2 linked regions of the Peribacillus sp. FSL E2-0218 genome follow. The protein of the gene in region 1 interacts with the protein of each later gene in a pairwise test. Links are inferred from orthologs where the notes say so. Each region holds a gene or a part of one and is shown in the gene's direction. Other genes may lie near its edges. The genes, in order: tsaE and rlmB.

Region 1 (16,306 bases):
ACCAGGGAATAGGAGGGGGAAATGGATAATCGGGAATTGCAAAAGCTAGTAGAGGAAATATCGTTGAAAGACTTTAATAGGAGATTTAAACACCTTGCCAGTTTTAATCCGCGCCTTAGAACGACAGGAGGTCGATACTTATTGCGATCACATAATATCGAAATTAACAAGAAGTATCTTGATGAACGCGGGATCGACGAAATCATTGGTATCATAAAGCATGAATTATGCCATTATCACCTTCACATCGGAAAAAAGGGGTATCAGCATCGTGATGCGGACTTCAAGCGTTTACTCATGGAGGTAGGGGCTCCGAGATTTTGCAAGCCGCTGCCATCAAATCAATTAAAGAGAAAAATGAATACGATTCAATATAAATGTAAAGACTGTCAGCAGGTATATATGAGAAAAAAACGAATTGACACCTCCCGTTTCGTATGTGGAAAATGCCGCGGAACCTTGATCTACCGGGGGTTTTTAGAGGGTGAAACAAAAATATAAAAAAACACAAAAGAACGCTTGACTTTAAGTTGCAACCTCTTTATAATCATAAGAGTCGACAAGATAACAACTTGTTCTTCACGACAAACACGAAGGTCCTTGAGCATGAAAAAGGAACCCATTTACATTATTCCGCAGTAGCTCAGTGGTAGAGCATTCGGCTGTTAACCGAACGGTCGTAGGTTCGAGTCCTACCTGCGGAGCCATTTTTTTGGGGAAGTACTCAAGAGGCTGAAGAGGCGCCCCTGCTAAGGGTGTAGGTCGCGTAAGCGGCGCGAGGGTTCAAATCCCTCCTTCTCCGCCAGTTACATATTATATCAAGGCCCATTGGTCAAGCGGTTAAGACACCGCCCTTTCACGGCGGTAACACGGGTTCGAATCCCGTATGGGTCACTCTCTTACATATCAACATGGTCCCGTGGTGTAGCGGTTAACATGCCTGCCTGTCACGCAGGAGATCGCGGGTTCGATTCCCGTCGGGACCGCCATTATTTTTTTAAGAAACACTTGCTAAAATAAAGTTATTGTGATATAATATTAACCTGACTGTTAATTATCACAAGTCATTGGGCTATAGCCAAGCGGTAAGGCAACGGATTTTGATTCCGTCATGCGAAGGTTCGATCCCTTCTAGCCCAGCCATTTTTATTTTAGAGCCATTAGCTCAGTTGGTAGAGCATCTGACTTTTAATCAGAGGGTCGAAGGTTCGAATCCTTCATGGCTCACCATTTTGTATGCGGGTGTGGCGGAATTGGCAGACGCACCAGACTTAGGATCTGGCGCCGCAAGGCGTGGGGGTTCAAGTCCCTTCACCCGCACTGATAATTTTCTTCTTGACATCAAGATGAAAAGGGTGTTATACTTACGAAGTCGCTTTCGCGGTCGTGGCGGAATGGCAGACGCGCTAGGTTGAGGGCCTAGTGGGGGAAACCCCGTGGAGGTTCGACTCCTCTCGGCCGCACCATTAACATCATAGAAATTAGCGCCCGTAGCTCAATTGGATAGAGCATCTGACTACGAATCAGAAGGTTGTAGGTTCGACTCCCGCCGGGCGCACCATTTTTTTACGGGAAGTAGCTCAGCTTGGTAGAGCACTTGGTTTGGGACCAAGGGGTCGCAGGTTCGAATCCTGTCTTCCCGACCATCCTTTCTCGTAACATTTCAAGAAAATATAAATGCGGGTGTAGTTTAGTGGTAAAACCTCAGCCTTCCAAGCTGATGATGAGAGTTCGATTCTCTTCACCCGCTCCATTATTGCTCTTTGAAAACTGAACAAAACAAAGCGCCAACGTTAAATTTTAAGTGAGCACACACTATCAAAAAAGCAAATGAGCAAGTCAAACATTTCTTCGGAGAGTTTGATCCTGGCTCAGGACGAACGCTGGCGGCGTGCCTAATACATGCAAGTCGAGCGAATCGATGGGAGCTTGCTCCCTGAGATTAGCGGCGGACGGGTGAGTAACACGTGGGCAACCTGCCTATAAGACTGGGATAACTTCGGGAAACCGGAGCTAATACCGGATACGTTCTTTTCTCGCATGAGGGAAGATGGAAAGACGGTTTACGCTGTCACTTATAGATGGGCCCGCGGCGCATTAGCTAGTTGGTGAGGTAATGGCTCACCAAGGCGACGATGCGTAGCCGACCTGAGAGGGTGATCGGCCACACTGGGACTGAGACACGGCCCAGACTCCTACGGGAGGCAGCAGTAGGGAATCTTCCGCAATGGACGAAAGTCTGACGGAGCAACGCCGCGTGAACGAAGAAGGCCTTCGGGTCGTAAAGTTCTGTTGTTAGGGAAGAACAAGTACCAGAGTAACTGCTGGTACCTTGACGGTACCTAACCAGAAAGCCACGGCTAACTACGTGCCAGCAGCCGCGGTAATACGTAGGTGGCAAGCGTTGTCCGGAATTATTGGGCGTAAAGCGCGCGCAGGTGGTTCCTTAAGTCTGATGTGAAAGCCCACGGCTCAACCGTGGAGGGTCATTGGAAACTGGGGAACTTGAGTGCAGAAGAGGAAAGTGGAATTCCAAGTGTAGCGGTGAAATGCGTAGAGATTTGGAGGAACACCAGTGGCGAAGGCGACTTTCTGGTCTGTAACTGACACTGAGGCGCGAAAGCGTGGGGAGCAAACAGGATTAGATACCCTGGTAGTCCACGCCGTAAACGATGAGTGCTAAGTGTTAGAGGGTTTCCGCCCTTTAGTGCTGCAGCTAACGCATTAAGCACTCCGCCTGGGGAGTACGGCCGCAAGGCTGAAACTCAAAGGAATTGACGGGGGCCCGCACAAGCGGTGGAGCATGTGGTTTAATTCGAAGCAACGCGAAGAACCTTACCAGGTCTTGACATCCTCTGACAACCCTAGAGATAGGGCGTTCCCCTTCGGGGGACAGAGTGACAGGTGGTGCATGGTTGTCGTCAGCTCGTGTCGTGAGATGTTGGGTTAAGTCCCGCAACGAGCGCAACCCTTGATCTTAGTTGCCAGCATTCAGTTGGGCACTCTAAGGTGACTGCCGGTGACAAACCGGAGGAAGGTGGGGATGACGTCAAATCATCATGCCCCTTATGACCTGGGCTACACACGTGCTACAATGGATGGTACAAAGGGCTGCAAACCTGCGAAGGTAAGCGAATCCCATAAAGCCATTCTCAGTTCGGATTGCAGGCTGCAACTCGCCTGCATGAAGCCGGAATCGCTAGTAATCGCGGATCAGCATGCCGCGGTGAATACGTTCCCGGGCCTTGTACACACCGCCCGTCACACCACGAGAGTTTGTAACACCCGAAGTCGGTGAGGTAACCTTCATGGAGCCAGCCGCCTAAGGTGGGACAGATGATTGGGGTGAAGTCGTAACAAGGTAGCCGTATCGGAAGGTGCGGCTGGATCACCTCCTTTCTAAGGATAATACGAGTGCGCTTTTGTTTTGTTCAGTTTTGAATGAGTAATTCATTCAATGAAGGTAGAGGCATCACGATGTGATGAATTCTCTCCACTTTGTTCCTTGAAAACTAGATAATAGATAGAAGGCAATTAATTTTTTCAAAGCATCTGTAAGACTTTTTTAACGGTTAAGTTAGAAAGGGCGCACGGTGGATGCCTTGGCACTAGGAGCCGATGAAGGACGGGACTAACACCGATATGCTTCGGGGAGCTGTAAGTAAGCTTTGATCCGGAGATTTCCGAATGGGGAAACCCACTGTTCGTAATGGAACAGTATCTTTACCTGAATACATAGGGTACTGAAGGCAGACCCGGGGAACTGAAACATCTAAGTACCCGGAGGAAGAGAAAGCAAACGCGATTTCCTGAGTAGCGGCGAGCGAAACGGAATTAGCCCAAACCAAGAGGCTTGCCTCTTGGGGTTGTAGGACACTCAACATGGAGTTACAAAGGAACGGGGTAAATGAAGCGATCTGGAAAGGTCCGTCAAAGAAGGTAAAAACCCTGTAGTTGAAACTTCGTTCCCTCCTGAGTGGATCCTGAGTACGGCGGGACACGAGAAATCCCGTCGGAAGCAGGGAGGACCATCTCCCAAGGCTAAATACTCCCTAGTGACCGATAGTGAACCAGTACCGTGAGGGAAAGGTGAAAAGCACCCCGGAAGGGGAGTGAAATAGATCCTGAAACCGTGTGCCTACAAGTAGTCAAAGCCCGTTAATGGGTAATGGCGTGCCTTTTGTAGAATGAACCGGCGAGTTACGATTTCATGCGAGGTTAAGTTGATGAGACGGAGCCGCAGCGAAAGCGAGTCTGAATAGGGCGAATGAGTATGAGGTCGTAGACCCGAAACCAGGTGATCTACCCATGTCCAGGGTGAAGTTCAGGTAACACTGAATGGAGGCCCGAACCCACGCACGTTGAAAAGTGCGGGGATGAGGTGTGGGTAGCGGAGAAATTCCAATCGAACCTGGAGATAGCTGGTTCTCTCCGAAATAGCTTTAGGGCTAGCCTCAAGATGAGAGTATTGGAGGTAGAGCACTGATTGGACTAGGGGCCCCCAACGGGTTACCGAATTCAGTCAAACTCCGAATGCCAAATACTTATTCTTGGGAGTCAGACTGCGAGTGATAAGATCCGTAGTCGAAAGGGAAACAGCCCAGACCACCAGCTAAGGTCCCAAAGTATACGTTAAGTGGAAAAGGATGTGGAGTTGCTTAGACAACCAGGATGTTGGCTTAGAAGCAGCCACCATTTAAAGAGTGCGTAATAGCTCACTGGTCGAGTGACTCCGCGCCGAAAATGTACCGGGGCTAAACGTATCACCGAAGCTGTGGATTGACACCGTAGGGTGTCGATGGTAGGAGAGCGTTCTAAGGGCGTTGAAGTCAGACCGGAAGGACTGGTGGAGCGCTTAGAAGTGAGAATGCCGGTATGAGTAGCGAAAGAAGGGTGAGAATCCCTTCCACCGAATGCCTAAGGTTTCCTGAGGAAGGCTCGTCCGCTCAGGGTTAGTCGGGACCTAAGCCGAGGCCGAAAGGCGTAGGCGATGGACAACAGGTTGATATTCCTGTACCACCTATACATCGTTTGAACGATGGGGGGACGCAGAAGGATAGGGTAAGCGCGCTGTTGGATATGCGCGTCCAAGCAGTTAGGCCGGAAACGAGGCAAATCCCGTTTCCATTAAGGCGGAGCTGTGATGGCGAGGGAAATATAGTACCGAAGTTCCTGATTCCACGCTGCCAAGAAAAGCCTCTAGTGAGATGTAAGGTGCCCGTACCGCAAACCGACACAGGTAGGCGAGGAGAGAATCCTAAGGTGTGCGAGAGAACTCTCGTTAAGGAACTCGGCAAAATGACCCCGTAACTTCGGGAGAAGGGGTGCTTTTTAGGGTGAATAGCCCGGAAAAGCCGCAGTGAATAGGCCCAGGCGACTGTTTAGCAAAAACACAGGTCTCTGCGAAGCCGCAAGGCGAAGTATAGGGGCTGACACCTGCCCGGTGCTGGAAGGTTAAGGGGAGAGGTTAGCGCAAGCGAAGCTTTGAACCGAAGCCCCAGTAAACGGCGGCCGTAACTATAACGGTCCTAAGGTAGCGAAATTCCTTGTCGGGTAAGTTCCGACCCGCACGAAAGGTGTAACGATCTGGGCACTGTCTCAACGAGAGACTCGGTGAAATTATAGTACCTGTGAAGATGCAGGTTACCCGCGACAGGACGGAAAGACCCCGTGGAGCTTTACTGCAGCCTGATATTGAATTTTGGTACAGCTTGTACAGGATAGGTAGGAGCCTGAGAAGCCGGAGCGCTAGCTTCGGTGGAGGCGTTGGTGGGATACTACCCTGGCTGTATTGAAATTCTAACCCGCGCCCCTTATCGGGGTGGGAGACAGTGTCAGGTGGGCAGTTTGACTGGGGCGGTCGCCTCCTAAAGAGTAACGGAGGCGCCCAAAGGTTCCCTCAGAATGGTTGGAAATCATTCGTAGAGTGTAAAGGCACAAGGGAGCTTGACTGCGAGACCTACAAGTCGAGCAGGGACGAAAGTCGGGCTTAGTGATCCGGTGGTTCCGCATGGAAGGGCCATCGCTCAACGGATAAAAGCTACCCCGGGGATAACAGGCTTATCTCCCCCAAGAGTCCACATCGACGGGGAGGTTTGGCACCTCGATGTCGGCTCATCGCATCCTGGGGCTGTAGTCGGTCCCAAGGGTTGGGCTGTTCGCCCATTAAAGCGGTACGCGAGCTGGGTTCAGAACGTCGTGAGACAGTTCGGTCCCTATCCGTCGCGGGCGCAGGAAATTTGAGAGGAGCTGTCCTTAGTACGAGAGGACCGGGATGGACGCACCGCTGGTGTACCAGTTGTCTTGCCAAAGGCATAGCTGGGTAGCTACGTGCGGACGGGATAAGTGCTGAAAGCATCTAAGCATGAAGCCCCCCTCAAGATGAGATTTCCCATGGCGCAAGCTAGTAAGATCCCTGAAAGATGATCAGGTTGATAGGTCAGAGGTGGAAGCGTGGCGACATGTGGAGCTGACTGATACTAATAGATCGAGGACTTAACCAACGCTTTAAAAAATGAAAGGCCTTCTTATTATCTAGTTTTGAAGGAATGAAAATTCCCTCTTGCATTTCAAAATCATATATGTTATGATAAGAGATGTACTGGAAAATGATTATATGTTTGGTGGCGATAGCGAAGAGGTCACACCCGTTCCCATTCCGAACACGGCAGTTAAGCTCTTCAGCGCCGATGGTAGTTGGGGGTTTCCCCCTGTGAGAGTAGGACGCCGCCAAGCTGTAATCAATTTCATAAAGCATCATTTATACCGTCGCGGGGTGGAGCAGTCCGGTAGCTCGTCGGGCTCATAACCCGAAGGTCGCAGGTTCAAATCCTGTCCCCGCAATCATGAAAAAAACGAAACTTATGTTTCGTTTTTTTGTTTTATCCAAAATGCGAATAATAAGACCTTAACTTATTTGTTTCTTCTTTTGAAACAAGGTAAACTACATATAGAGCTCTTTGACCATCGTGTTAAATATCGTTTCTGGTTCACGTCAAAATCCGGATGATGATTTTGCTAATAATGATAAAAGGTGATTGATATATGCAGCATGTTGAATGGATTTCTCAAAATGAAGAAGAAACGGCGCAGTTTGCACAGAAGCTGGCCCAAAGGCTTTCAAGCCGTGATGTATTGGCCTTGGAAGGCGACTTGGGTGCAGGGAAAACGGCATTTACCAAAGGCCTGGCCAAAGGGTTAGGCGTTTCCAGAACGGTAAACAGCCCAACTTTTACGATTATAAAGGAATACATGGGCCGATTGCCTTTATTTCATATGGATGTATACCGGGTTAGTGAATCCGAAGAAGATTTAGGATTCGATGAATATTTTGAAGGTGATGGTGTGACTGTCGTTGAATGGGCACATATAATAAAGGATCAGCTTCCAGATGAAATCCTGACCATCTATATTTATCGTCTCGGTGATACTAGCAGGCGGATTGTCCTGGAACCTAAAGGTGACCGGTATGTAAAGTTATGTAAGGAGATTATTTGATGAAAGTTTTAGCGATAGATACATCGAACTTCACATTAGGGGTCGCCCTTGTGGATGGCAATCAGGTAATTGGAGAGTACACGACAAATTTGAAGAAAAATCATTCAGTTCGGGTCATGCCGGCCATTGAAACGCTGCTTAAGGATTGTGATACCGCTCCAAAGGAATTGACCAAGATAGTGGTCGCCAAGGGGCCAGGCTCTTATACAGGAGTAAGGATTGGTGTGACAATCGCCAAAACTTTGGCCTGGACGCTTCAAATACCGTTATCAGGCGTTTCGAGTCTGGAAGCATTGGCCGCTAATGGACGCCATTTTAATGGGCTGATTTCTCCCTTGTTCGATGCAAGAAGAGGGCAGATTTATACCGGTCTATATGAAATGGACAATAATCTGTTAAAAACGGTGATGGAAGATTGTAATATCCTATCCTCTGAATGGGCGAAACGATTGAAGGGATTGGATCGTCCCATTTTATTTGTTGGCCAAGATGCAGATATCCATCGGGAGGCAATCACGGACTCACTGGGCGAATCAGCCGTATTTGCCCCGATACAGTCCTTCAACTCAAGACCAAGCGAACTGGCTTTCCTTGGCCTTAACAAGACGGAAGAGGATATTCACAAGTTTGTACCGAACTATATACGCATGGCGGAAGCAGAAGCTAAGTGGCTTGAACAGCAGGGGAAATAAAAAAGAAAGCGACCGATTATTATGAGTAAAACAATGACGTTCCGAAAGATGAAAACGGAAGATATCGACCAAGTGCTGCACGTGGAAACACAGTCCTTTACTCTGCCTTGGAGCCGGGAAGCTTTTTATAATGAATTGAATCATAATCAATATGCCGTATACATGGTAATAGAGGACGAGGGGAAAATTGCCGGTTATTGCGGTGCATGGATCGTCATCGATGAATCGCACATCACCAATATTGCCATTCTGCCCGAATATCGAGGGCAAAAGCTTGGGGAAGCCTTGCTCAGGAAGATGGTTGAGATCTCCATTGCCATGGGTGTGGTGAGGATGACTCTTGAAGTTCGTGTCAGTAATGTAGTGGCCATTACACTTTATGAAAAGCTAGGTTTTCAAAAGGGTGGAATCCGGAAGAATTATTATACAGATAATCTAGAAGATGCTTATGTTATGTGGGTGAATTTTGCATGAAAACAGATCAACTTATATTAGGAATAGAAACGAGCTGTGATGAAACCGCGGCTGCGGTCATCAAAAATGGAACAGAGATAGTAAGCAATGTCGTGGCTTCACAAATAGAAAGCCATAAACGTTTTGGCGGGGTCGTCCCTGAAATAGCCTCGCGTCATCACGTGGAGCAAATTACGATTGTAATTGAAGAAGCCCTGCTCCAGGCAGGTGTGAGCTATGAAGATTTGGATGCGATAGCTGTTACAGAGGGCCCTGGTCTGGTAGGGGCACTCCTGATAGGTGTGAATGCGGCTAAAGCGGTGGCTTTCGCCCATGGACTCCCGATTGTAGGGACACACCATATTGCCGGCCATATTTATGCGAATCGGCTTATTCAGGAAATTGAATACCCTGCATTATCTTTGGTCGTTTCAGGCGGCCATACCGAATTGGTCCTTTTGGAAGAACCGGGCTCCTTCAAGGTGATAGGGGAGACGCGTGATGATGCAGCAGGGGAGGCCTATGATAAAGTGGCACGGACCTTGGGGCTTCCTTATCCAGGCGGTCCGCATATCGATAGGCTTGCCCAAATGGGTTCACCTTCATTGAAGCTTCCCCGGGCGTGGCTGGAAGGCAGCTATGACTTTTCCTTCAGTGGATTGAAATCCGCCGTGATCAATACTTTGCATAATGCAGAACAGCGCGGGGAAAAGATTGAACCTGAAGATTTGGCTGCCAGCTTCCAGGCGAGCGTAATAGAAGTTCTCGTCGTGAAGGCTGTGAAGGCTGCCAAAGAGTACAATGTTAAACAGGTATTGCTTGCAGGGGGAGTTGCTGCGAATAAAGGGCTAAGGGAAGCGTTAACGGAGGCATTTTTGGAGTTGCCTATCGATCTATCCATCCCTCCCCTTTATCTTTGCACGGACAATGCGGCGATGATCGGTGCTGCTGGAAGTGTAATGTTCGAAAAGGGTAAACGCTCCGGAATGGATTTGAACGGAAACCCTGGATTGGATATAGAAATGTTTTAAAGAATGAGAAGACAGGATCCCTATTGAGGGATCCTGTTTTTTGCCCCGTTTTATTAAAAATAGAATATTCTGTGGATAATTATTTTGGGGAAATCGAACGTCATGTGTATAAACAGGTGATTATGTGGATAAGTGGATATGTTTCTGTGGATAATGTGTATAACTCTAATTGTTCGCTAGTGAAGGGTAATTGTTTTGTTAATAAATGTGTGGATAACTTTAATTGTCTTTTTCATTCAAAAAGAAAAGACCGAGTCATCAGACTCTGGTCTTTTGTCATTCTTCCAGTTCCGCCCATTCCTCGAGGAGCTGGTCCAATGTTTCTTGGGCTTGATCGAGCTTTGTTTGGACCTCCATCACCTTTTCGTGGTCCTGAAAGACATTTGGGTCGCAAAGGAGTTCATTGTATTCGTTTATTTCGGCTTCAAGCTGCTCCATGGCCGCTTCGATTTCCTCTATCCGCCGCTTTCTCTGCCGTTCAGCCTTTTTAGCTTCCTTATCGATCTTGTAATTCGTTTTTTCGACAGCCACATCTACGATTTTCGCTTGATTTTCCTGTTCAAGCGCCTTGATCTCCGCTTGCTCTTGTTTTTTCTCTACATAATAATCATAATCACCAAGGAATTCCTCATTGCCTTCCTTGGAGAGCTCGATGACCTTGGTGGCAATTCTATTTATGAAATAACGGTCATGTGAGACGAAAAGTATCGTTCCCGGATAATCGATCAACGCATTTTCAAGCACCAATTTACTGTCGAGATCCAAATGGTTCGTGGGCTCATCCAGTATCAAGAAATTCCCTTTCTCCATCATCATCTTGGCCAGCGCCAGCCGGGCCTTTTCCCCGCCGCTTAAAGTGGACACGGTTTTCAAAACATCGTCCCCGCTAAAAAGGAAATTCCCGAGAACCGTGCGGATATCCTTTTCCGGTTTAAGGGGATAGTCATCCCATAATTCATTGAGTACGCGCTTATTGGAAATAAGGTTGGCTTGTTCTTGATCGTAGTAGCTGACCTCGACGTTCGTTCCGAAACGGAAAGATCCGGCACGTGCAGGCAGCTTGGAGATGATCGTCTTCAGTAATGTCGATTTTCCAACCCCGTTCGGACCGACTAGCGCTATGCTTTCGCCTTTCGTCATCCGCGAGTTAATGTTTTTGGAAACCGTTTCATCTTCGTAACCGATCGCCAAATCCTGAAGGTGGAGCACTTCGTTTCCGCTTTGCTTCTCAATCTGGAATGAAAAATTGGCGGATTTCTCATCACCTTGCGGCTTGTCCAGCACGTCCATCTTTTCAAGCTGTTTGCGCCTGCTTTGCGCCCTTTTCGTGGTCGACGCCCTTGTGATGTTCCGTTGGACAAAGTCGCGGAGCTTTTCGATTTCCCCCTGTTGTTTCTCGAACAGCTTCATGTCCCGCTCATAATCCTCGGCTTTTCCCTCCAGGTAGGAACTATAATTCCCATAATACTTTTTCATATTATTGCGGGAAATTTCATAAACCTGATTGACCACTTTATCGAGGAAATAACGGTCATGGGAAACGATGAGGACAGCGCCTTGATAGCTCTGTAAATATTGTTCAAGCCATGAGAGGGTTTCGATATCCAAATGGTTCGTCGGCTCATCGAGTATCAATATATCCGGTTTCCTTAGCAACAGCTTCCCTAACGCAAGCCTCGTTTTTTGGCCGCCGCTCAATGTGGAAATCAGGGTAGAGTAGTCAAAGTCTGCAAACTGAAGGCCATGCAATACGGAACGGATATCCGCTTCATACTGATAACCGCCCTTTTCCTTGAATGCGACCATCAGTGCGTCATATTCGTTGAGCACCTTTTGGTACACGGCTTCATTTCCAAAGATATCAGGCTTGGCCATATCCGCTTCAAGGCGGCGCAGCTCCTTCTCTTGATCCATAAGATCCTTGAATACGGTCAGCATCTCATCCCAGATGGTCAGCTCGGATTCAAGGCCGGTATCCTGTGCCATGTAGCCGATCGTGACACCTTTTGGCTTGATGATTTCACCGCCATCATGCGATAGCTGGCCGGCTATGATTTTCAGCAATGTGGATTTACCCGCACCATTCCGCCCGACAAGTGCAATTCGATCTTTATTCTGAACTTCGAGCTTCATGTTTGATAAAATAAGTTCAGCTCCGTAATATTTTGATAGTTGATTGATTTGTAATAAAATCATAGTTTCACCTCAATTGATTATTGTTAGTGTAACGTATTATAGTTATTATCGGCAATAGCTTGGTTCCGGGCCAAAACAAGCTGTTACATAAAGTGGAATAATAGTGTATTATTTAGGAGGGGTTATTTAATGGCAGACTTGACGCATTTCAATGATCAAGGCAGGGCAAAAATGGTCGATGTGAGTGCCAAGCCGGAAACGACCCGGACGGCCACGGCTCGATCGAGCATTATGGTGAACGATGAAATATATGAAGCGATCACCAACCAGAAAATGAAAAAGGGTGATGTTTTGGCTGTCGCCCAAGTTGCGGGAATCATGGCCAGCAAGAATACGTCCAATATCATCCCGATGTGCCATCCCATTGCACTGCAGGGGGTCAATATAGCCTTTGATTGGGAAAAGGAACCAAAGGGATATAGACTTGGGATTGAAACGGAAGCCAAGACCAAAGGGAGTACAGGTGTGGAAATGGAAGCGTTAACAGCTGCATCCGTGACTGCCCTTACTGTATATGATATGTGTAAGGCCTTGGATAAGGGGATGGTAATCGGGCCTACATTCTTAGTCGAGAAAACCGGTGGAGTATCCAGCAGCGATTATAGAAGACAAGTAAATCAAACAAATAGAGATTGAAAAGCATGTGTGAAGGCGGGGAAGAATGATGAACCATGACCCAAAGATACCGCAGGCAACTGCAAAAAGGTTGCCACTGTACTATCGATTTTTAAAGAACTTACACTCCTCAGGAAAACAAAGAGTTTCCTCGGCAGAGTTAAGCGAAGCTGTAAAAGTGGATTCTGCCACCATTCGCCGCGATTTTTCCTACTTTGGCGCGCTTGGGAAAAAAGGCTACGGCTACAATGTCAATTATTTATTATCCTTCTTCAGGAAAACCCTGGATCAAGATGAGCTGACGAAAGTCGCTTTGATCGGGGTAGGGAATTTAGGGACTGCGTTCTTGAATTACAATTTCATAAAAAATAATAATACAAAGATCGAAATGGCATTTGAAGTTTCTGAAGACAAGGTAGGGAAGCAAATAGCTGACGTGCCGATTTATCATATGGACCAAATCGATACACTATTGCAGGAAAATAATATCACGGCTGCTATCTTGACAGTCCCTGCACAAGTGGCTCAGACGATTACCGATCGCCTGGTCAAAGCGGACATTAAAGGGATATTGAATTTCACCCCTGCGCGGCTGACGGTGCCGCCATCCATAAGGGTGCACCACATTGACCTTGCCGTGGAGCTCCAATCGCTCATCTACTTTTTGAAGCATTATCCGGTAGTGGAGGAAGCGGCATTAGAAGAATGAAAAAACGCTGCACATTTGCAGCGTTCAGACTGTAGACAAACTCGATGAAAATCGAGTTTGTCTATTTTTATGGCCTGTACAATTTAGACGTTGATTTCCACTCCAGGCACTCGCTTTCCGCGGGCGGTCGGGGAGCCTCCTCGGCTTTGCCTGCGGGGTCTCCCCTAGACGCGCTTTTCCCGCAGGAGTCTCGTACCTTCCGTTCCAATCAACTTTGTCTTACCTTTTAGATAGAACACTTTTGACTGGAGTCATTTTTGTTTTAAAATTGAAGTATTAAAACTTGAGGTGATGAGGATGCTTTCTAAACATGATACTATTCAGCGAGATCAACTTGAAATGATTACTTTAGATCAACTGGTGCCACCGAACCATTTGGTTCGTAAAATGGAGGCTGCCATTGACTTCACTTTCATTTATGACTTGGTGAAAGATATGTACTCAGAGGTAGGACGCCCAAGTATTGATCCAGTTATTTTAGTTAAACTGACTTTCATTCAATATACCTTCGGTATTCGTTCCATGCGTAAAACGATTGAAGAAGTTGAAACCAATATGGCTTATCGTTGGTTGTTTCCATGATAAAGTGCCTCATTTCTCTACGTTCGGAAAAAATTATGAGCGACGCTTTAAAGATACAGACCTGTTTGAACAGATTTTCTGTCGCATTTTAATGACAGCTGCTAATAAAAAGGTAATAAGTGTAGAACACGTTTTCGTGGATTCCACACATGTGAAAGCCAGTGCGAATAAACGGAAATTTGAAAAGAAAATCGTTCGTAAAGAAACACGAGCGTATCAAGGACGTCTTCAAGAAGAAATCAATCAAGATCGTGAAAACCACGGAAAGAAGCCTTTTCCACCAGATAAATTTGATAAGGAAGAAACCAAAGCAATTAAAGAAAGTACTACGGATCCTGAGAGTGGCTACTATGTGAAAGATGAACGAACAAAACAGTTTGCCTATTCATTCCATGCGGCCGCAGACGGCAACGGTTTTGTATTGGGAACGATTGTAACACCTGGTAATACACATGACAGTCATATTTTGGAGCCACTTGTTGAGCAAGTGATTGAGAAAGTTGGAAAACCAGAAGCAGTTGCCGCAGATGCAGCTTATAAAACACCAGCGATTACAAGCTACCTATTTAACAAAGAAATCACACCTGCTTTACCCTATACACGTCCTCGTACAAAAGAAGGATTCTTTCGCAAACATGACTATGTTTACGATGAACACTTTGATTGTTACCTTTGCCCTTCGGGAGAAACTTTAAAGTACTCAACAACAAATAAAGAGGGCTATCGCGAATACAAATCGCCCAAACAAATTTGTGCAACATGCTCATTTTTATCACGGTGTACGGAAAGCAAAGACCATCAAAAAGTAGTGACACGGCATATCTGGCAAGCATATGTGGAAGAAGCAGATCATCTGCGTCATCATCAAGAGGTAAAACCTATATATGCGAAACGCAAAGAAACGATTGAGCGTGTATTCGCAGATGCAAAAGAAAAGCATGGTATGCGTTGGACTACTTTAAGGGGACTTAAAAAATTGTCGATGCAGGCGATGCTTACTTTCGCTGCCATGAATGTAAAGAAGATGGCCACTTGGACATGGCAAGGTCCTAAAATGGCTTAACATAGTGGCTCGAAGAGCCCAAATCTCGTAACCTTTGGTCAAAATTTCAAAGGAATTTCAAAAGGGGTTCGGAATTTTTTAATTCCGAACCCCTTTTGTCTACAAACTGAACGCTGCACATTTGCAGCGTTTTTTTATTTTTTCTTATTTTTTTGCGCTGCCTTGATCTTAAAATGGATCATGATCATCCGTAAGCCCGATCCAAAATCAAGCGTCGCGATAAGGACAAGTATGTAGGCGAAGATGCCCCATCCTGACGAATTGACGGTTTGCACCGCAATCGCCGTAAAAAGGACACCTAAGCCTGCATAGATGATTCCGATGAACAAGGGTGACTGTCGTTTCATAATAAACCTCCGATGAAGGCTTGAGCAGTATCCAGCATCTTCTCAATTTGCTCGCGATTCACGACTTGAAAGATGACGACAAGCGTATTCATCGCAATATGTGCGCTCATGGACACGAGGATGCGGCCTGTTTTCGCATAAAGAAAAGCAAAGGTAAAGCCCATTGCCGTATATAAAAGCAGATGCTCCAATTCACCATGCGCCAAGCCGAAAATAACCGAGCTAAGTACAGCGGAAATGAAGAAGTTAAAGCGTTTATGAAGTGATCCGAAAATGATCTTCCGGAAAATGATTTCTTCCATGATTGGTCCGAGTACTGAAGTGACGAAAATGACCATGGGGACTTGGGAAATGATTGCAATGAGTTGCTGCGTATTTTCCGATTCAGGCTCCACACCAAGATTTTGTTCAATGATCCCAGCGACCGCTTGAGCAGCCAGGGCCAGGAACACACCGCCTATCGCCCACAATATCGATTCGGAAACGGGAGCTTGGTTGCTTGTGTCCATCTTTTCCTTCATATCTTTTCTCATTAAAAAAAGAATCAAGGCTAATGCAACGAAAAAGCTGAATACGATCCAGTATGCTGCAGACTTTTGCTCAAGTTCATCAGCAGGCATTCCGGTTGAAGTCCCAATCAGCATGAAGATGGGTACCCCGACAATACTGGATAATTGCATGGCAATGTAAGTGATGATGACGAACCAATATTCTTTTTTCAAAGATGAAAACTCCTTTTATTTAGTCGCCCATTTCGCCTGAAAACGTTCCTGACAGGGGAAAATCGATAAACGCATACTCCAAAATGGTATCAAATAATGAGGCAGAACACCACTCAAAGGTACCCCTGCAAAAACATTTCCGTATCTAATCATTATGTTAATGTAGTATACCCGGAATTTATCAGAAATTAATAAAAAATTTTCGATAAGATACTTGCAAAAAAGGCTCGGTTTATTTAATATTATAAATGTGTTAGCACTCGATGATGAAGAGTGCTAATAATCATGAAGCACATTATCAAGAGAATATGAGGAGGTTGTTTCACTTGTTAAAACCATTAGGTGATCGCGTTATTATTGAACTAGTTCAATCTGAAGAGAAAACGGCAAGCGGTATTG
Region 2 (16,161 bases), 210 kb from region 1 along the record:
CGGACAGGATGCGGCGCAAACGATCCATTACACTCCAAGAGCCAAGAAGGTCATTGAGCTTTCCATGGATGAAGCTAGAAAGTTAGGTCATTCATACGTGGGGACAGAGCATGTACTGCTTGGTCTGATAAGAGAAGGCGAAGGTGTGGCAGCCCGAGTATTGAATAATCTCGGAGTGAGCCTGAATAAAGCCCGTCAACAAGTTCTCCAGCTTTTGGGCAGCAACGAATCCGGCGGTCATCAAGGTTCAGCGGCTTCCAATGCAAGCACGCCGACACTGGATGGCCTCGCTCGCGACTTAACGACGATTGCACGGGAAGGAAGCCTGGATCCGGTGATTGGCCGAAGCAAGGAAATTCAGCGTGTCATAGAAGTATTGAGCCGTCGTACAAAAAACAACCCTGTCTTGATCGGTGAACCAGGGGTGGGTAAAACGGCCATCGCCGAAGGCCTTGCCCAACAGATCATCAATAATGAAGTACCGGAAATCCTGCGTGATAAACGCGTTATGACACTCGATATGGGTACCGTTGTCGCTGGTACGAAATACCGCGGTGAATTCGAAGATAGATTGAAGAAAGTAATGGATGAAATCCGCCAGGCTGGCAATATCATTTTATTCATCGATGAATTGCATACACTGATTGGTGCCGGCGGGGCAGAGGGTGCCATCGATGCTTCCAATATCCTTAAACCATCCTTGGCCCGCGGTGAATTGCAATGTATCGGGGCGACAACTTTGGATGAATACCGTAAGTATATCGAAAAGGATGCAGCGCTTGAACGCCGCTTCCAGCCGATCCAAGTTGATGAACCGACGATGGAAGAATCGATTCAGATCCTCAAGGGGCTGCGTGACCGTTATGAAGCCCATCACCGCGTATCGATTACTGATGAAGCGATCGATGCAGCAGTCAAGTTATCAGACCGTTACATTTCGGATCGGTTTTTACCGGATAAAGCGATTGACTTGATTGATGAAGCCGGATCCAAGGTTCGGCTGCGCTCATACACAACGCCGCCAAACTTAAAGGAACTTGAAGTGAAGCTGGATGATGTCCGGAAGGAAAAGGATGCTTCCGTTCAGAGCCAGGAATTCGAAAAAGCTGCTTCGCTTCGCGATACGGAACAACGCTTAAGAGAACAATTGGAAGAAACGAAAAAGACTTGGAAAGAAAAACAAGGGCAAGAGAACAGTGAAGTGACCGTGGATGATATTGCCCACGTCGTATCCAGCTGGACCGGTGTTCCTGTTACGAGACTGGCCCAAACGGAGTCCGATAAACTGCTTAACATGGAATCGATCCTCCACGATCGCGTGATTGGTCAAGAAGAGGCCGTCATTGCCGTTTCTAAAGCAGTACGTCGTGCAAGAGCAGGCTTGAAGGATCCTAAACGCCCAATTGGTTCGTTCATCTTCCTTGGGCCTACAGGGGTCGGTAAAACCGAACTTGCCCGTGCTTTAGCTGAATCCATCTTTGGGGATGAAGATGCCATGATCCGCATTGATATGTCCGAATATATGGAGAAACATTCGACTTCGCGCCTGGTTGGATCGCCTCCAGGATATGTTGGATACGAAGAGGGCGGACAATTAACCGAAAAAGTGCGAAGGAAACCATACTCCGTGGTTCTGCTTGATGAAATAGAAAAGGCACATCCCGATGTCTTCAATATCCTTCTGCAAGTACTGGAGGACGGAAGGCTGACAGATTCGAAGGGACGCACTGTCGATTTCAGGAATACGATCCTGATCATGACATCGAATGTAGGGGCGTCTGCACTAAAAACCGATAAGTATGTCGGGTTCAACATCCAGGATACTGGCCAGGATTACAAAAATATGAAGGGCAAAGTGATAGAGGAGCTTAAACGAGCATTCCGTCCTGAATTCCTGAATCGTATCGATGAAACCATCGTTTTCCACTCACTGGAGAAGGATCATTTAAAACAAATCGTGACCTTAATGTCCAATCAACTGACGAACCGCTTGAAAGAGCAGGAAATTTTCTTGGAGCTGACGGATGCGGCCAGGGAAAAAATTGCGACGGAAGGCTTCGATCCAGAATATGGGGCACGGCCAATCCGCAGGGCGCTTCAAAAGCATGTAGAGGATTACCTTTCCGAAGAGCTGCTTAAAGGGAACGTGAAAAAAGGGCAAACGGTCGTGATGGACGTTGTGAATAATGAATTTGCCATCAGGCAAGGCGAGCCTGTCAACGTAAGTGAATAACCATATTCCTAACTTCGAGGTACACGCAGATATTTTTGCCGTGTACCTCTGTTTTTTATCCATAGGTAGAAATGAGCATAAAAGAACAGGGCACATAGGGTGTTTTTTTAAAAAACTTAACGTTAAGAAGGATTAAATAAAACAAAGATATAATATCCTTACTATAGGCATTTTTCAAAAAGGAAGAGGAGTTATTATGGCAGTGAAGAAGAAAACCAAATTCATGTGTCAGTCTTGCGGATATGAATCTGCGAAATGGATGGGGAAATGCCCAGGCTGCGGTGAGTGGAACAAGATGGTCGAGGAAACTGAAATCGTGAAACCGGCGAGGAAAGGCGCCTTCACCCATTCGGAGGTTAGAACCTCTGGGGAACGTGAGAAGGCTGCGCCGATAACGACCATTCAGTCTGAAAAAGAACCGCGGATCAAGACGGATTTAATGGAACTGAATCGTGCCCTTGGCGGCGGGATCGTCCAGGGGTCGCTTGTTTTGATTGGAGGTGATCCGGGTATCGGGAAATCGACACTCCTTCTGCAGGTATCTTCCCAATTGGCACATAAGCAGAAAAAAGTGCTGTATATATCTGGTGAAGAATCAGTCAAGCAGACCAAATTGAGGGCCGACCGGCTGGGGAGCATGTCGGAAAACCTGTACGTGTATGCGGAAACGGATATGGACTATATCCAACAGGCGATTTCAGAGGTGAAACCGGATTTGGTGATTATTGATTCCATCCAAACGGTGTACCATTCGGAGGTTACATCTGCGCCGGGAAGTGTATCGCAAGTGCGCGAATGCACAGCTTCACTGATGCGCATCGCTAAAACGAATGGAGTGGCTATTTTCATCGTCGGGCACGTAACGAAGGAAGGGGCGATTGCAGGCCCGCGTCTGCTTGAGCATATGGTGGACACCGTATTATATTTCGAAGGCGAAAGGCACCATACATATCGAATTATCCGGGCGGTCAAAAACCGTTTTGGTTCGACGAATGAGATGGGGATCTTTGAAATGAAAGAACATGGTTTGGAGGAAGTGGCCAATCCATCGGAAATATTCCTTGAAGAACGGTCCCAAGGAGCGTCAGGTTCCACCGTCGTTGCCTCGATGGAAGGAACCAGGCCGGTGCTGGTAGAAATTCAGGCGTTGATTTCACCTACGAGCTTTGGAAATCCAAGGAGAATGGCGACAGGAATCGACCATAATCGTGTTTCGCTTCTCATGGCAGTCCTGGAAAAAAGGGTGGGCTTGCTGCTGCAAAACCAGGATGCGTACTTAAAGGTGGCTGGCGGCGTTAAGCTCGATGAGCCGGCAATCGACCTGGCTGTCGCGATCAGCATCGCTTCGAGCTTCCGTGATAAACCAACGAACCCAACCGATTGCATCATTGGGGAAGTGGGGCTCACAGGGGAAGTGAGAAGGGTTTCGCGAATAGAGCAAAGAGTGCAGGAAGCGGCAAAGCTTGGATTTAACCGGGTGATAATTCCCGCTAATAATATCGGGGGATGGACCGCGCCGAAAGGTATCAAGATCGTCGGGGTTTCATCGGTTTCGGAGGCTCTTCAACATTCGTTAGGGGGTTAAGTATGACAGATAAAAAAGGGTATGAAAAAACAAAGCTGGAGATTCTGCAAATCGTGGCTCCAGGCACCCCGCTCCGGGAGGGCATTGAAAATGTACTGAGAGCAAACACGGGCGGCTTGATCGTCGTGGGATATAACGAGAAGGTGCGAATGATCGTGGATGGCGGCTTCCAAATCAACTGTTCCTGTACGCCGAGCACATTGTATGAGCTGGCGAAAATGGACGGGGCCATCATTTTGAATGAGAAAGCCGATACGATCATCTTTGCCAATGCCCAATTGGTGCCGGATAATAGTACACCCTCGACTGAAACGGGGATGCGGCACCGGACGGCGGAACGCGTCGCAAGGGAAACCAAGTCGTTGGTCATTGCGATCTCCCAACGGCGCAATGTCATCACGTTATATCAGGGGAATTTCCGGTATGCCCTCAAAGATATAGGAGTCATACTGGCCAAGGCCAATCTAGCCATTCAAACCTTGGAAAAATACAAGGTGGTCCTCCAGCAGAGCATCTCGGTATTGGGAGCGCTCGAATTTGAGGAAATCGTGACCTATGCCGATCTTTTGCAGGTATTTCACCGCTATGTAATGGTTCTCAGGATCAAGGCGGAGCTGCTTACCTACCTGAATGAGCTTGGTACCGAAGGAAGGCTGATCCGTCTGCAAATGAATGAAATCCTGGCAGATATAGAAACGGAGGGAAAATGGCTCATCAAGGATTATACCTCCAGAAATGACGAAAAACCTGAAGAAATCATTTATCGGCTTCAAGAACTGGCCATGCAGGAAAAACTGGATGAAAGCATCCTCCTTAAGGTTTTGGGCTATCATGGATATATACACCTTGATGAAGCCGTGCATCCCCGCGGTTATCGCATCCTCCATAAAATCCCGCGGCTGCCGGTATTGATCATCGAAAATTTAGTGAATCAGTTCGAAAGCTTTAGCGAAGTCAACAAAGCTTCGGTTGAAGACCTTGATGATGTTGAAGGCATTGGGGAAGTCCGTGCCAATAAAATTAAAGAGGGTCTTCGCATTTTAAAAAACCAGCTGGTCACAAATAGAAGGATGTAAAGCTTAACTTCAAAAAATTCCTATATTAGCTTGAAATTGATTGGCGCTTATTTTTGACACCCAAAACCCAGGGTGCTAGGCTAATATTACGAAAAAGAGAAGAGTCATATTTGTAAATCCACTAAATCCTTAAGTGAATTTCACGTATATAATGAAAACGAATTTTCGAAGGTTTCATTTTATTTTATTGGTCAATAATGAGTAGAGGGAGGTGAAAGGGATGTTAAAACGCATTATACAAGCATGCTTCTTAATAGTCGGCGGAACTCTTGGTATGATACTCATTCCTGAATTATTAGTTGTTTTACATGCAGATGATATTGCTTTATTAAACAATCCTTATGTAAGTGTACTGTTGGGTGCCATTATCTTTTATCTTATTACTTTTTGGGCAGTAGATCATGTGATCTATTTTATGAAGTGGCTGGAGGAACAGCTCGTTAAGATACCGATTACGGACATCATTTTTGGCAGTGTCGGTCTTTTGGTCGGACTGCTCGCGGCGTTCTTGGTTGGCTACGCGTTCAGTGCCATCGGTGTTCCCATTTTAAATACGGTCGTTCCGATCATCCTTACGCTTTTGTTCGGATATCTCGGGTTCCAGGTCGGCTTTAAAAAACGCGATGAGCTATTGAATTTATTCACGAAAAGTAATAAGAAAAAGAATGCCGATGGTGAGGCAGGTGAGGATGAGGAAGGGTATAGCAAGCGGCTGAAGATTCTCGATACAAGCGTCATCATCGACGGCAGGATTGCGGATATCTGTCAAACGGGCTTTCTGGAGGGCACGATCGTCATCCCTCAATTCGTTTTGAATGAACTGCAGCATATTGCAGATTCATCGGATGCCTTGAAAAGGAATCGCGGCAGACGAGGCTTGGATATCCTGAATAGGATTCAGAAAGACCTTCCGATTAAGGTTGAAATGTACGAAGGTGACTTTGAAGACATTCAGGAAGTGGACAGCAAACTTGTGAAGCTTGCCAAAATATCAGGCGGAATGGTCGTTACAAACGATTTCAATTTAAATAAAGTATGCGAGTTTCAAAATGTGGCAGTCCTTAATATCAATGACCTGGCCAATGCGGTTAAACCTGTTGTACTTCCTGGCGAAGAGATGAATGTACAAGTCATTAAGGATGGTAAAGAGCAGAACCAAGGCATTGCCTATTTAGATGATGGTACGATGATCGTGGTCGAGGGCGGACGTGACCATATCGGAAAACGCATTGATGTCCTTGTCACAAGTGTACTGCAAACATCTGCAGGCCGAATGATATTCGCTAAACCGAAACTATTAGAAAAAGCATTATAAGAAGAGTAGGAGAAACCGTTATGTTTTATGATGTAGTGATACCTGCAGCTGGACAAGGGAAACGAATGAAGGCTGGCAAGAATAAACTGTTTATTGAACTATCGGGCATCCCGATTATTGTCTATACGCTCCGTGTCTTTGAAGATGATCCCAACTGCCGAAAAATCATCCTTTCGATAAACCCGGCTGAAAAGGATCATTTCAACCAGTTGATGGCCGCTTACGGGATTAAGAAGGTCAAGGAACTCGTCAAAGGCGGCGGGGAGCGCCAGCAAAGCGTTTATAATGGGCTGCAGCATGCAGGAGAAGAAATCGTCCTTGTGCATGACGGGGCCCGTCCTTTTATCAATCAAGGGCAGATCAGTGATTTATGTGAAGCGGCTTCCCTTCATGGCGGAGCAGTCATTGCTGTCCCCGTTAAGGATACGATTAAAAGGGCGACGGATAATAAGGTATTGGAAACGGTGGAACGATCAAGCTTGTGGGCGGTACAAACTCCACAAGCTTTTCGTGCATCCATCTTGAAGCGGGCGCATGAACAGGCGGAGGCAGAAGCCTTTTTAGGGACGGACGATGCAAGTTTGCTAGAACGGATCGATGAACAGGTAGTTATTATTGAGGGCAATTATGATAATATTAAAATTACGACTCAGGAAGATCTTTATTTTGCAGATGCGATTTTACATAAACAAAAAAGAAAATGATTGGGGATATTGATATGTTTCGAATTGGACAAGGATATGACGTTCATCAACTTGTTGAGGGAAGGCCACTAATTATCGGCGGCATTACGATCCCGTATGAGAAGGGGCTGTTAGGACATTCCGATGCGGATGTTCTTTTGCATACAGTTGCCGATGCCTGCCTAGGGGCAATTGGAGCAGGGGATATCGGTAAGCATTTCCCGGATACCGATCCGGAATTTAAAGATGCCGATTCGGCAAAGTTGCTGCGCCATGTTTGGGCAATCGTAAAGAAAGAAGGATATGAACTGGGCAATGCCGACTGTACAATCATCGCCCAAAGTCCAAAAATGGCACCGCATATTGAGGATATAAGGGTCAGGATAGCGGAGCTTCTCGATACCACGACAGATAGAATCAATGTAAAGGCGACCACTACGGAGAAACTTGGTTTTACGGGCAGAAGCGAAGGGATAGCGGCACAAGCTGTCGTCTTATTGGTTAAATCAAACTAAATTCGTTTTTAGAGTGGATGCCTTTATCCAATCGTCCATAAATGATAAAATGAACAATAGAAAAGAACGACTGGGAGGTCTATTTATATCATGAGCAGCGATATTCGAGTTCGCTATGCACCGAGTCCGACTGGACATTTACATATAGGGAATGCACGGACGGCATTATTCAATTATCTATACGCACGAAACAAGGGCGGGAAATTCATCATCCGCATTGAAGATACCGACCAAAAAAGAAATATTGAAGGCGGCGAGGAAAGCCAGCTTAAATATTTAAAGTGGCTTGGCATCGAATGGGATGAAGGCGTTGATGTCGGCGGCGAATATGGTCCGTATCGTCAGTCTGAAAGGAATGACCTTTATCAGGAGTTGTATCAGGAGCTTTTGGATAAGGGCTTGGCTTATAAATGCTATTGCACGGAAGAGGAGCTTGAAGCAGAACGCGAAGGTCAGGTCGAGCGCAATGAAACACCGAAGTATTCAGGAAAGTGCAAGCACTTAACCGAGGAGGAGCAAGCGGAATTAGTTGCTGAAGGAAGAAAGCCTAGCATCCGTTTTGCCGTTCCTGCAGGGGAAGTCCTTACTTTCAAGGATATGGTCAAGGATGACGTTTCGTTTGAAACGGATGGTTTTGGTGATTTTGTCATCGTCAAAAAGGATGGCGTTCCGACTTATAACTTTGCGGTAGCTGTCGATGATCACTTGATGAAGATATCCCATGTACTTCGCGGGGATGATCATATTTCCAACACGCCGAAGCAAATGATGATCTATGAAGCATTCGGCTGGGAGCCGCCGGTATTCGGCCATATGACACTGATCGTGAATGAAAGCAGGAAGAAGCTAAGTAAACGGGATGAATCGATCATTCAATTCATTGAGCAATATGAAGAACTTGGTTACCTGCCTGAGGCCTTATTCAATTTCATTACATTACTTGGCTGGTCTCCGGTCGGGGAAGAAGAAATCTTCACGAAGGAAGAATTCATTAATATTTTCGATGCAGATCGATTGTCCAAATCACCGGCACTTTTCGATAAGCAAAAGCTTACGTGGATGAATAATCAGTATGTGAAGCAACTGGATGCTGATTCGGCAGTGGAATTGTCATTGCCCCACTTGATTGAAGCCGGAAAGGTTTCCGAATCAATGACAGCAGATGAGAAAGAGTGGGTACATGGCCTTGTGTCCCTTTATCAAGAGCAGATGAGCTTCGGGGCGGAAATCGTTGAGCTATCCCAACTGTTTTTCAAGGATGAGGTCGAGTTCGAAGCGGAAGCGAAGGAAGTGCTGGCAGAGGAACAAGTACCGGAGGTCATGAAGGCTTTCCTTCAGGAAATCGAGGGTCTGGAAGAGTTTAGTGCCGATGAAATCAAGAAGTCGATTAAAGCGGTCCAAAAAAGCACCGGCCATAAAGGGAAAAAGCTATTCATGCCAATTCGGGCTGCCGTTACCGGTCAAACACATGGTCCTGATTTGCCTAAGGCGATATCGTTATTGGGTAAGGAAAAAATTAAACAACGGCTACAGAGTATTTTATATTAACAATTAGTCAAAAATGTAATATAGTATTTAATAATCTTACAAAAGAACGCGTAGATGGGGAGAAGTAAGGAAACGATGCTTTTTAGAGAGAACCATAACCTGCTGAAAGTGGTTTAAGCCTCTCGTTTTCCGAAATGCACCCTTGAGTCCTTTGCTGAACTAACTTATAGTAGGCACAGGCGGAATGTCCTCCGTTACAAGGATTAAAGTTGGGGATGGAAAGACAGGGTTATGATGAACCTGCTTCGTACATGCCAAACAGAGTGGAACCGCGCTTGAAGCGTCTCTGTCTATTTCGACAGAGACGCTTTTTTATATGCATAAAAAGCTAATGGGAGATGCAGGAGAAGTACGGAACATAGGGGGGATCATTTTGTTCAAGATGTTTAAAGAGGATATCGAAGTGGTTTTTGATCAAGACCCTGCTGCGCGCAGCTATTTGGAGGTCATCTTGACTTATGCGGGTTTACATGCAATCTGGAGTCATAGGATGGCACACGCCCTGTTTAAGAAGAAGTTTTTTTTCCTGGCGAGAAGCATATCCCAAGTCAGCCGCTTTTTTACCGGGATCGAAATCCATCCAGGGGCCACCATCGGCCGACGCTTCTTCATCGACCACGGAATGGGAATCGTCATCGGCGAGACGTGCGAGATTGGTGATAATGTATCTGTCTTTCAAGGGGTAACCCTTGGCGGGACAGGAAAGGAAAAGGGGAAACGTCATCCGACGATAAAGGATAATGTGCTGATTGCAACAGGAGCAAAGGTTCTGGGTTCGATCACTATCGGGGAGAACTCCAAAATCGGTGCGGGATCGGTCGTTTTAAAGGAAGTTCCGCCTAATTCAACCGTGGTTGGCATTCCAGGCAAAGTGGTCATTCAAGATGGCATCAAAATCAAAAAAGACTTAAATCATTGTGATCTTCCGGATCCGATCGCCGACCGCTTCAAGGAAATGGAAAGTGAAATCAGGTTCCTGAAAGCGAAAATGGCCGAACAGAAGCAGGAAGAAAGGAGTTTATAATATGACGATTAAAATTTATAACACGGCTACCAGAAAAAAAGAGACCTTCGTCCCGATGGAAGAGGGTAAGGTGAAAATGTATGTATGCGGTCCAACTGTCTATAATTACATCCATATTGGCAATGCCAGACCGGCAATCGTGTTTGATACGGTTCGCAGGTATTTGGATTACCGTGGATATGATGTTCATTTCGTTTCCAATTTCACGGATGTCGACGATAAACTGATCCGCGCGGCAAAAGAGTTGGGGGAAGATGTCCCGACCATATCCAAGCGCTTCATCGAGGCTTATTTCGAAGATGTATCTGCACTGGGTTGCAAAAAGGCGGATGCCCACCCTACCGTAATCGAGAACATGGATGCTATCATTGATTTCATCTCGACACTGATTGAAAAAGGATTCGCTTATGAATCCGAGGGGGACGTGTATTTCCGGACTCGTAAGTTTGACGGCTATGGCAAGCTTTCGCACCAGTCGATCGATGAGCTGCGAGTGGGGGCCCGTATTGAAATCGGCGAGAAAAAACAAGATGCCCTTGATTTCGCCTTGTGGAAGGCGGCCAAGGATGGTGAAATTTCTTGGGAAAGCCCTTGGGGAAGCGGACGTCCTGGCTGGCATATCGAATGCTCCGCAATGGTCAAAAAGTATTTGGGCGACACAATCGACATTCATGCTGGAGGTCAAGACCTTGCCTTCCCGCATCATGAAAATGAGATTGCCCAATCTGAAGCACTGACAGGCAAGACCTTTGCGAATTATTGGATGCATAATGGGTATATAAATATTGATAATGAAAAAATGTCTAAATCGTTAGGGAATTTCGTTCTTGTTCATGACATCATCAAGAATCATGATCCACAAGTGTTACGGTTCTTCATGTTATCGGTCCATTATCGCCATCCCATCAATTATAGTGAAGAGGTGCTTGAAAATGTCAAGGCAGCCCTCGATCGTCTGAGGACATCTTATCAAAACTTAAAGCACCGTCTTCAGGCAAGCGACGGATTGACCGAAAACAATGAGGCCTGGATCGCGAAGGTTAATGAATTACAAGACCAGTTCATTGCTGAAATGGACGATGACTTCAATACAGCCAATGCGATTTCCATCCTTTTTGAACTATCCAAACAGGCAAATTATTACTTGATGGAGAAAAATACACATAAGGAAGTCATTGATGCTTTCCTTGAAAAATTCAGTACCCTATTTTCTGTCCTGGGTCTGTCCCTGGAAGAGGAGGGGCTGTTGGATGAAGAAATCGAAGGCTTGATCCAGCAAAGAATACAAGCGCGTAAGGACCGTGACTTCGGGCTATCTGATGAAATTCGTGACCGCTTGAAAAGCATGAATATCATATTAGAGGATACCCCTCAAGGTACAAGATGGAAAAGAGGGTAAGGAATGCTTCATTACGATAGTAAGATAGATGCAAAAATGCTGAACAGTCTTGCTTTAGCTTATATAGGTGATGCCGTATACGAAACGTATATCCGGCATCACCTCATTCAAAACGGAGCGGTCAAGCCCAATCTGCTGCACAAGAAAGCTACGTCTTTTGTAGCGGCTAAAGCTCAAAATAAAATCATCCATTTTTTCTTGGAGTCGGATTGGTTATCGGAAGAGGAATCAGCTGTCGTTCGGCGGGGCCGAAATGCGAAATCCGGTTCTGTCCCGAAGAATACGGATGTGCAAACGTATCGCTACAGTACAGCCTTTGAGGCACTGATGGGCTATTTATATTTATCGGGCCGAATTGAAAGAATGGAAGAACTCATAAAAAAAGCTATTGAATACATTGAAGAAGAAAAGGGGCGGAACCCATGAGTGAAGAATATATCATCGGCAGGAACCCCGTTTTGGAAGCTCTTCGCTCCGAACGGGATATTAATAAAATTTGGATAGCGGAGGGGTCGCAAAAAGGCTCGATGCAGCCGCTAATTGGTTTGGCGAAGGAAAAGAAGGTATTCATGCAGATCGTCCCGAAGAAAAAAATTGACCAAATGGTTGAAGGCATCCATCAAGGAGTTGTCGCACAAGTTGCGGCATATGAATATGTGGAATTGGATGACTTATTCGCAAAAGCGGCAGAACGGGAAGAAGCACCTTTTTTCATGATTCTTGATGAAGTAGAAGATCCCCATAATTTAGGTTCGATCATGAGAACGGCTGATGCAGTCGGGGCCCATGGAATCATTATTCCGAAAAGAAGAGCGGTGGGCTTAACGGCAACCGTGGCGAAGGCTTCGACGGGTGCGATTGAGTATATCCCGGTGGCACGCGTCACCAATTTGGCGAGAGCGGTGGAAGAGTTGAAAGAGCGCGGTGTATGGATTGTCGGTACTGACGCGAAAGGCAGCGATGACTACCGTAACATGGATGGAAAGATGCCGATCGGCCTCGTCATCGGAAGTGAAGGAAAAGGGATGGCCCGGTTAATGAAAGAAAAATGCGATTTCCTCATCCGTTTGCCTATGGCTGGCCAAGTAACGTCGTTAAATGCATCAGTCGCAGCCGGATTACTGATGTATGAGGTCTATCGCAAAAGAAATCCTTTAGGACAATAATGGGATGGATATTCTGTTGGTGGACGGTTATAACATTATAGGGGCCTGGCCGGAACTGAGAGAATTAAAAGAACGGGACCTTGCTGCCGCAAGAGATAGATTGATTGAAATGATGGCGGAATATCAGGCATTTACCGGATCGCGGGTAATTGTCGTATTCGACGCCCAATATGTTCAGGGAATCGCCCGTATTTTCAAAAATCATAAAGTTGACGTAATTTTTACAAAAGAAAATGAAACCGCGGATGAGAGAATAGAAAAGATGGCCATTGAGCTGAATAATGTCAAAACGCAGATTCAAGTGGCCACCTCCGACTTCACCGAGCAGTGGGTGATCTTTGGCCAAGGGGCTCTAAGGAAATCAGCGCGTGAACTGCTTATTGAAATGGAAGAAATCCAAGGGGAAATCAAGAAAGATGTCAGAAAAACGACAACGATAAAACCGTCTGGCAAAATTCCTTTGAGTGAAGAAGTGGCAGAAATTTTTGAAAAATGGCGCCGCGGGAAAATTTGAACCATTGACGGGTAAATTTTACCTGCTGTATAATATTTCTATCTGAGTCAGGTCAGGGGGATATAATGTGGGTCTCAAATTCGGAATGAAGCTGAACGAAAAGTATCTGCAGTTTGATGATGATGAATTGATAGGGTTGGTTCACACTGGTGACAGTGAAGCGCTGGATTATTTGATCCAAAAGTATCGTAATTTCGTAAGAGCAAAGGCAAGGACTTATTTCTTGATTGGTGCAGATAAGGAAGACATCGTGCAAGAAGGTATGATCGGCCTGTATAAAGCTGTCCGTGATTTCAAGGGCGATAAGTTATCTTCCTTCAAAGCATTTGCAGAACTATGCATTACGAGGCAAATCATTACCGCTATTAAAACGGCAACACGTCAAAAACATATTCCGCTCAATTCCTATGTTTCCCTGGACAAGCCCATTTATGATGAGGAATCGGACCGAACTCTTATGGATATTATATCGGGTACGAAAGTTCTGGACCCGGAAGAACTGATCATCAACAAAGAAGAGTTTGACGATATCGAATTGAAAATGGCCGAGCTCCTGAGTGATCTTGAGAGAAAAGTATTGGCTCTTTACCTGGATGGACAAACCTACCAGGAAATTTCTGAAGAGTTGAACAGGCATGTTAAGTCAATCGACAACGCCCTTCAGCGGGTGAAAAGAAAGCTCGAGCGCTATTTGGAAGTAAGGGAAATCAGTTTATAATCCCTCCGCTTTTTCCGCTTAATTTCATCTGTCCCTTCTCCACTTGGAAATTTAATTTTCACTAAATTATTTAAATGGATGTCAGGAAACCGAAGTCGCGCCCGAACGGTATCCGTACTGGGTGAATCCCGCTTTGATATTGACAATAAAAGACAGCCGTGATAAGGTTTTAGGGATATAGTAGATAGGAAAGGTGTATCTAAATGCCCAAAAAAATCGTTCTTGCCTGCACGGATTGCGGTTCAAGAAATTACAGTTATGAAAGCAAACAATCGACAAGCGGCGAACGCCTGGAAATCAAGAAGTTTTGCAGTACATGCAATGCACATACAATTCATAAAGAAACGAAATAAATGTTTTATAAATAGATTGACAGAAGCTGTCTAATGCTTGGAGGATACATTCATGAAACGTTTTACCGAATTTTTCAGCGGTGTCGTTCGCGAAATGCAAAAAGTAAGCTGGCCAAAACGCAAGGAGCTTACCAAATATACAATCGTGGTAGTAACGACTGTAATATTTATGGCTTTATTCTTTACAGTGGTCGATTTGGGCATTTCCGAATTAATTCGCTTAGTTATTGAATAAGAGATTCGAAAATAAGGTATAATAGTGATAGAATAATATGTGTCAGCAGAAAAGCCCGGAAACGGGTTTTTTAATTTGTCTTTTTTAATAAGTTCAAAATCGCGCACTGCTGCACCATGAATCACCACAAAATATTCTAGTTAAGTCGGGATGACGCCGGAACTGGGTTTTTGGCTAAAACGTTCAAAGATAAAGCTCAATAAAGAAAAATGATCGATTGCAGGGAGGGAAGGACGTTAAAGTCCTAACACATGGAAAAGAATTGGTATGTAGTTCACACCTATTCAGGTTATGAAAACAAGGTTAAAGCTAACTTGGAAAAACGTGTTGAAACGATGGGGATGGAAGATAAGATCTTCCGGGTTGTAGTTCCTGAAGAAGAAGAAACAGAAATTAAAGATGGTAAAAAGAAAGTAACCAAAAAGAAAGTATTTCCAGGATATGTACTGGTGGAAATCATCATGACGGATGACTCCTGGTATGTAGTCCGGAATACGCCTGGTGTAACAGGTTTCGTAGGTTCGTCTGGAGCCGGTTCCAAACCGACTGCGTTACTTCCGGAAGAAATTGAAGTCGTTCTTAAGCGAATGGGCGTTGATGAAAGCAAATTCGAAGTTGATTTTGAACTCGGAGACACCGTTCAAGTTAAAGAAGGGCCATTTGCAACCTTTGCAGGACCGATAGAAGAACTTGATAAAGATAAAGGAAAAGTAAGGGTGCTAGTCAATATGTTCGGTCGTGATACACCGGTAGAACTTGATTTTAACCAAGTGGAAAAATTATAAACGGAAAAAAACTTGAAATTGCCATTTGAAAGTGGTAAAATTTCAAAGGTCAGTATGTTTCAATTTTTAGGCCTCAACGATACAAGCATTCTTTATTAATATATAAAGAATTCAAGATGAGTGGGAGGGTATACCCCTATTACCACATCACGGACTTATAAGGAGGTGTGTCTCGTGGCTAAAAAAGTAATTAAAATGGTTAAATTGCAAATTCCTGCTGGTAAAGCGAATCCGGCACCGCCAGTCGGTCCTGCATTAGGTCAAGCTGGTGTAAACATCATGGGATTCTGTAAGGAGTTCAACGCTCGTACAGCAGATCAAGCTGGTCTAATTATTCCTGTTGAAATCACGGTATTTGAAGACCGTTCATTTACATTCATTACAAAAACTCCACCGGCTGCAGTATTGCTTAAGAAAGTAGCAGGTATCGAGTCTGGTTCTGGTGAACCTAACCGTAATAAAGTTGCTACAGTCAAGCGTGATCAAGTGCGCGAGATTGCTGAAACTAAAATGCCTGACCTAAACGCTGCAAACGTTGAAGCTGCAATGCGTATGGTTGAAGGTACTGCTCGCAGCATGGGTATTGTCATCGAAGACTAATCCATGTAATTGCTATTTGTTTCTACGGGGTTGCGATTGATACTCGCAACCTTTATTCGTGGGAGGTCATTCCGTTAAAACCACAATTTAGGAGGATTTATATCATGGCAAAAAAAGGTAAAAAGTATCTTGAAGCAGCTAAGCTTGTAGAAGTATCTAAGGCTTATGCTGTAACTGAAGCAATTGAAGTGGCTAAAAAAGCTAACTTCGCAAAATTCGATGCGACTGTTGAAGTTGCTTTCCGTTTAGGCGTAGACCCTAAGAAAGCTGACCAACAAATTCGTGGAGCGGTTGTTCTACCGAATGGTACTGGTAAAACTCAACGCGTATTAGTATTCGCTAAAGGCGAAAAAGCAAAAGAAGCGGAAGCTGCTGGTGCTGACTACGTTGGCGAATCTGACTTCATCAACAA

Evidence for each region.
Region 2: the proteins of tsaE (region 1) and rlmB interact in binary tests that used the Escherichia coli proteins (3 or more experiments, as listed by UniProt). The link is inferred for Peribacillus sp. FSL E2-0218 from one-to-one orthologs.

Annotation. Positions count from the first base shown.
Region 1 is NZ_CP150304.1:321,726-338,031, forward strand. What follows is about bases 5,772-8,770. They hold tsaE (tRNA (adenosine(37)-N6)-threonylcarbamoyltransferase complex ATPase subunit type 1 TsaE), read left to right. Parts: upstream 5,772-7,044; coding sequence 7,045-7,497; downstream 7,498-8,770. Other genes in these bases: tsaB (tRNA (adenosine(37)-N6)-threonylcarbamoyltransferase complex dimerization subunit type 1 TsaB), read left to right, coding at 7,497-8,189; rimI (ribosomal protein S18-alanine N-acetyltransferase), read left to right, coding at 8,211-8,663; tsaD (tRNA (adenosine(37)-N6)-threonylcarbamoyltransferase complex transferase subunit TsaD), read left to right, coding at 8,660-8,770. Outside these bases: MHI53_RS01615 (SprT family protein), read left to right, coding at 22-501; more of tsaD, read left to right, coding at 8,771-9,673; MHI53_RS01715 (ABC-F family ATP-binding cassette domain-containing protein), read right to left, coding at 9,950-11,869; cyclic pyranopterin monophosphate synthase MoaC, read left to right, coding at 11,999-12,505; MHI53_RS01725 (redox-sensing transcriptional repressor Rex), read left to right, coding at 12,531-13,193; MHI53_RS01735 (YdiK family protein), read right to left, coding at 14,973-15,185; MHI53_RS01740 (type II CAAX endopeptidase family protein), read right to left, coding at 15,182-15,907; co-chaperone GroES, read left to right, coding at 16,234-16,306. UniProt on the Escherichia coli protein: Required for the formation of a threonylcarbamoyl group on adenosine at position 37 (t(6)A37) in tRNAs that read codons beginning with adenine.
Region 2 is NZ_CP150304.1:105,979-122,139, forward strand. What follows is about bases 10,819-13,672. They hold rlmB (23S rRNA (guanosine(2251)-2'-O)-methyltransferase RlmB), read left to right. Parts: upstream 10,819-11,800; coding sequence 11,801-12,544; downstream 12,545-13,672. Other genes in these bases: cysS (cysteine--tRNA ligase), read left to right, coding at 10,819-11,378; MHI53_RS00610 (Mini-ribonuclease 3), read left to right, coding at 11,382-11,804; MHI53_RS00620 (NYN domain-containing protein), read left to right, coding at 12,549-13,058; sigH (RNA polymerase sporulation sigma factor SigH), read left to right, coding at 13,144-13,672. Also shown: ATP-dependent protease ATP-binding subunit ClpC, read left to right, coding at 1-2,233; DNA repair protein RadA, read left to right, coding at 2,430-3,818; DNA integrity scanning diadenylate cyclase DisA, read left to right, coding at 3,821-4,894; MHI53_RS00580 (PIN/TRAM domain-containing protein), read left to right, coding at 5,115-6,209; ispD (2-C-methyl-D-erythritol 4-phosphate cytidylyltransferase), read left to right, coding at 6,230-6,913; ispF (2-C-methyl-D-erythritol 2,4-cyclodiphosphate synthase), read left to right, coding at 6,928-7,407; gltX (glutamate--tRNA ligase), read left to right, coding at 7,498-8,955; cysE (serine O-acetyltransferase), read left to right, coding at 9,329-9,979; more of cysS, read left to right, coding at 9,981-10,818; more of sigH, read left to right, coding at 13,673-13,776; rpmG (50S ribosomal protein L33), read left to right, coding at 13,980-14,129; preprotein translocase subunit SecE, read left to right, coding at 14,182-14,364; transcription termination/antitermination protein NusG, read left to right, coding at 14,616-15,149; rplK (50S ribosomal protein L11), read left to right, coding at 15,324-15,749; rplA (50S ribosomal protein L1), read left to right, coding at 15,854-16,161. UniProt on the Escherichia coli protein: Specifically methylates the ribose of guanosine 2251 in 23S rRNA.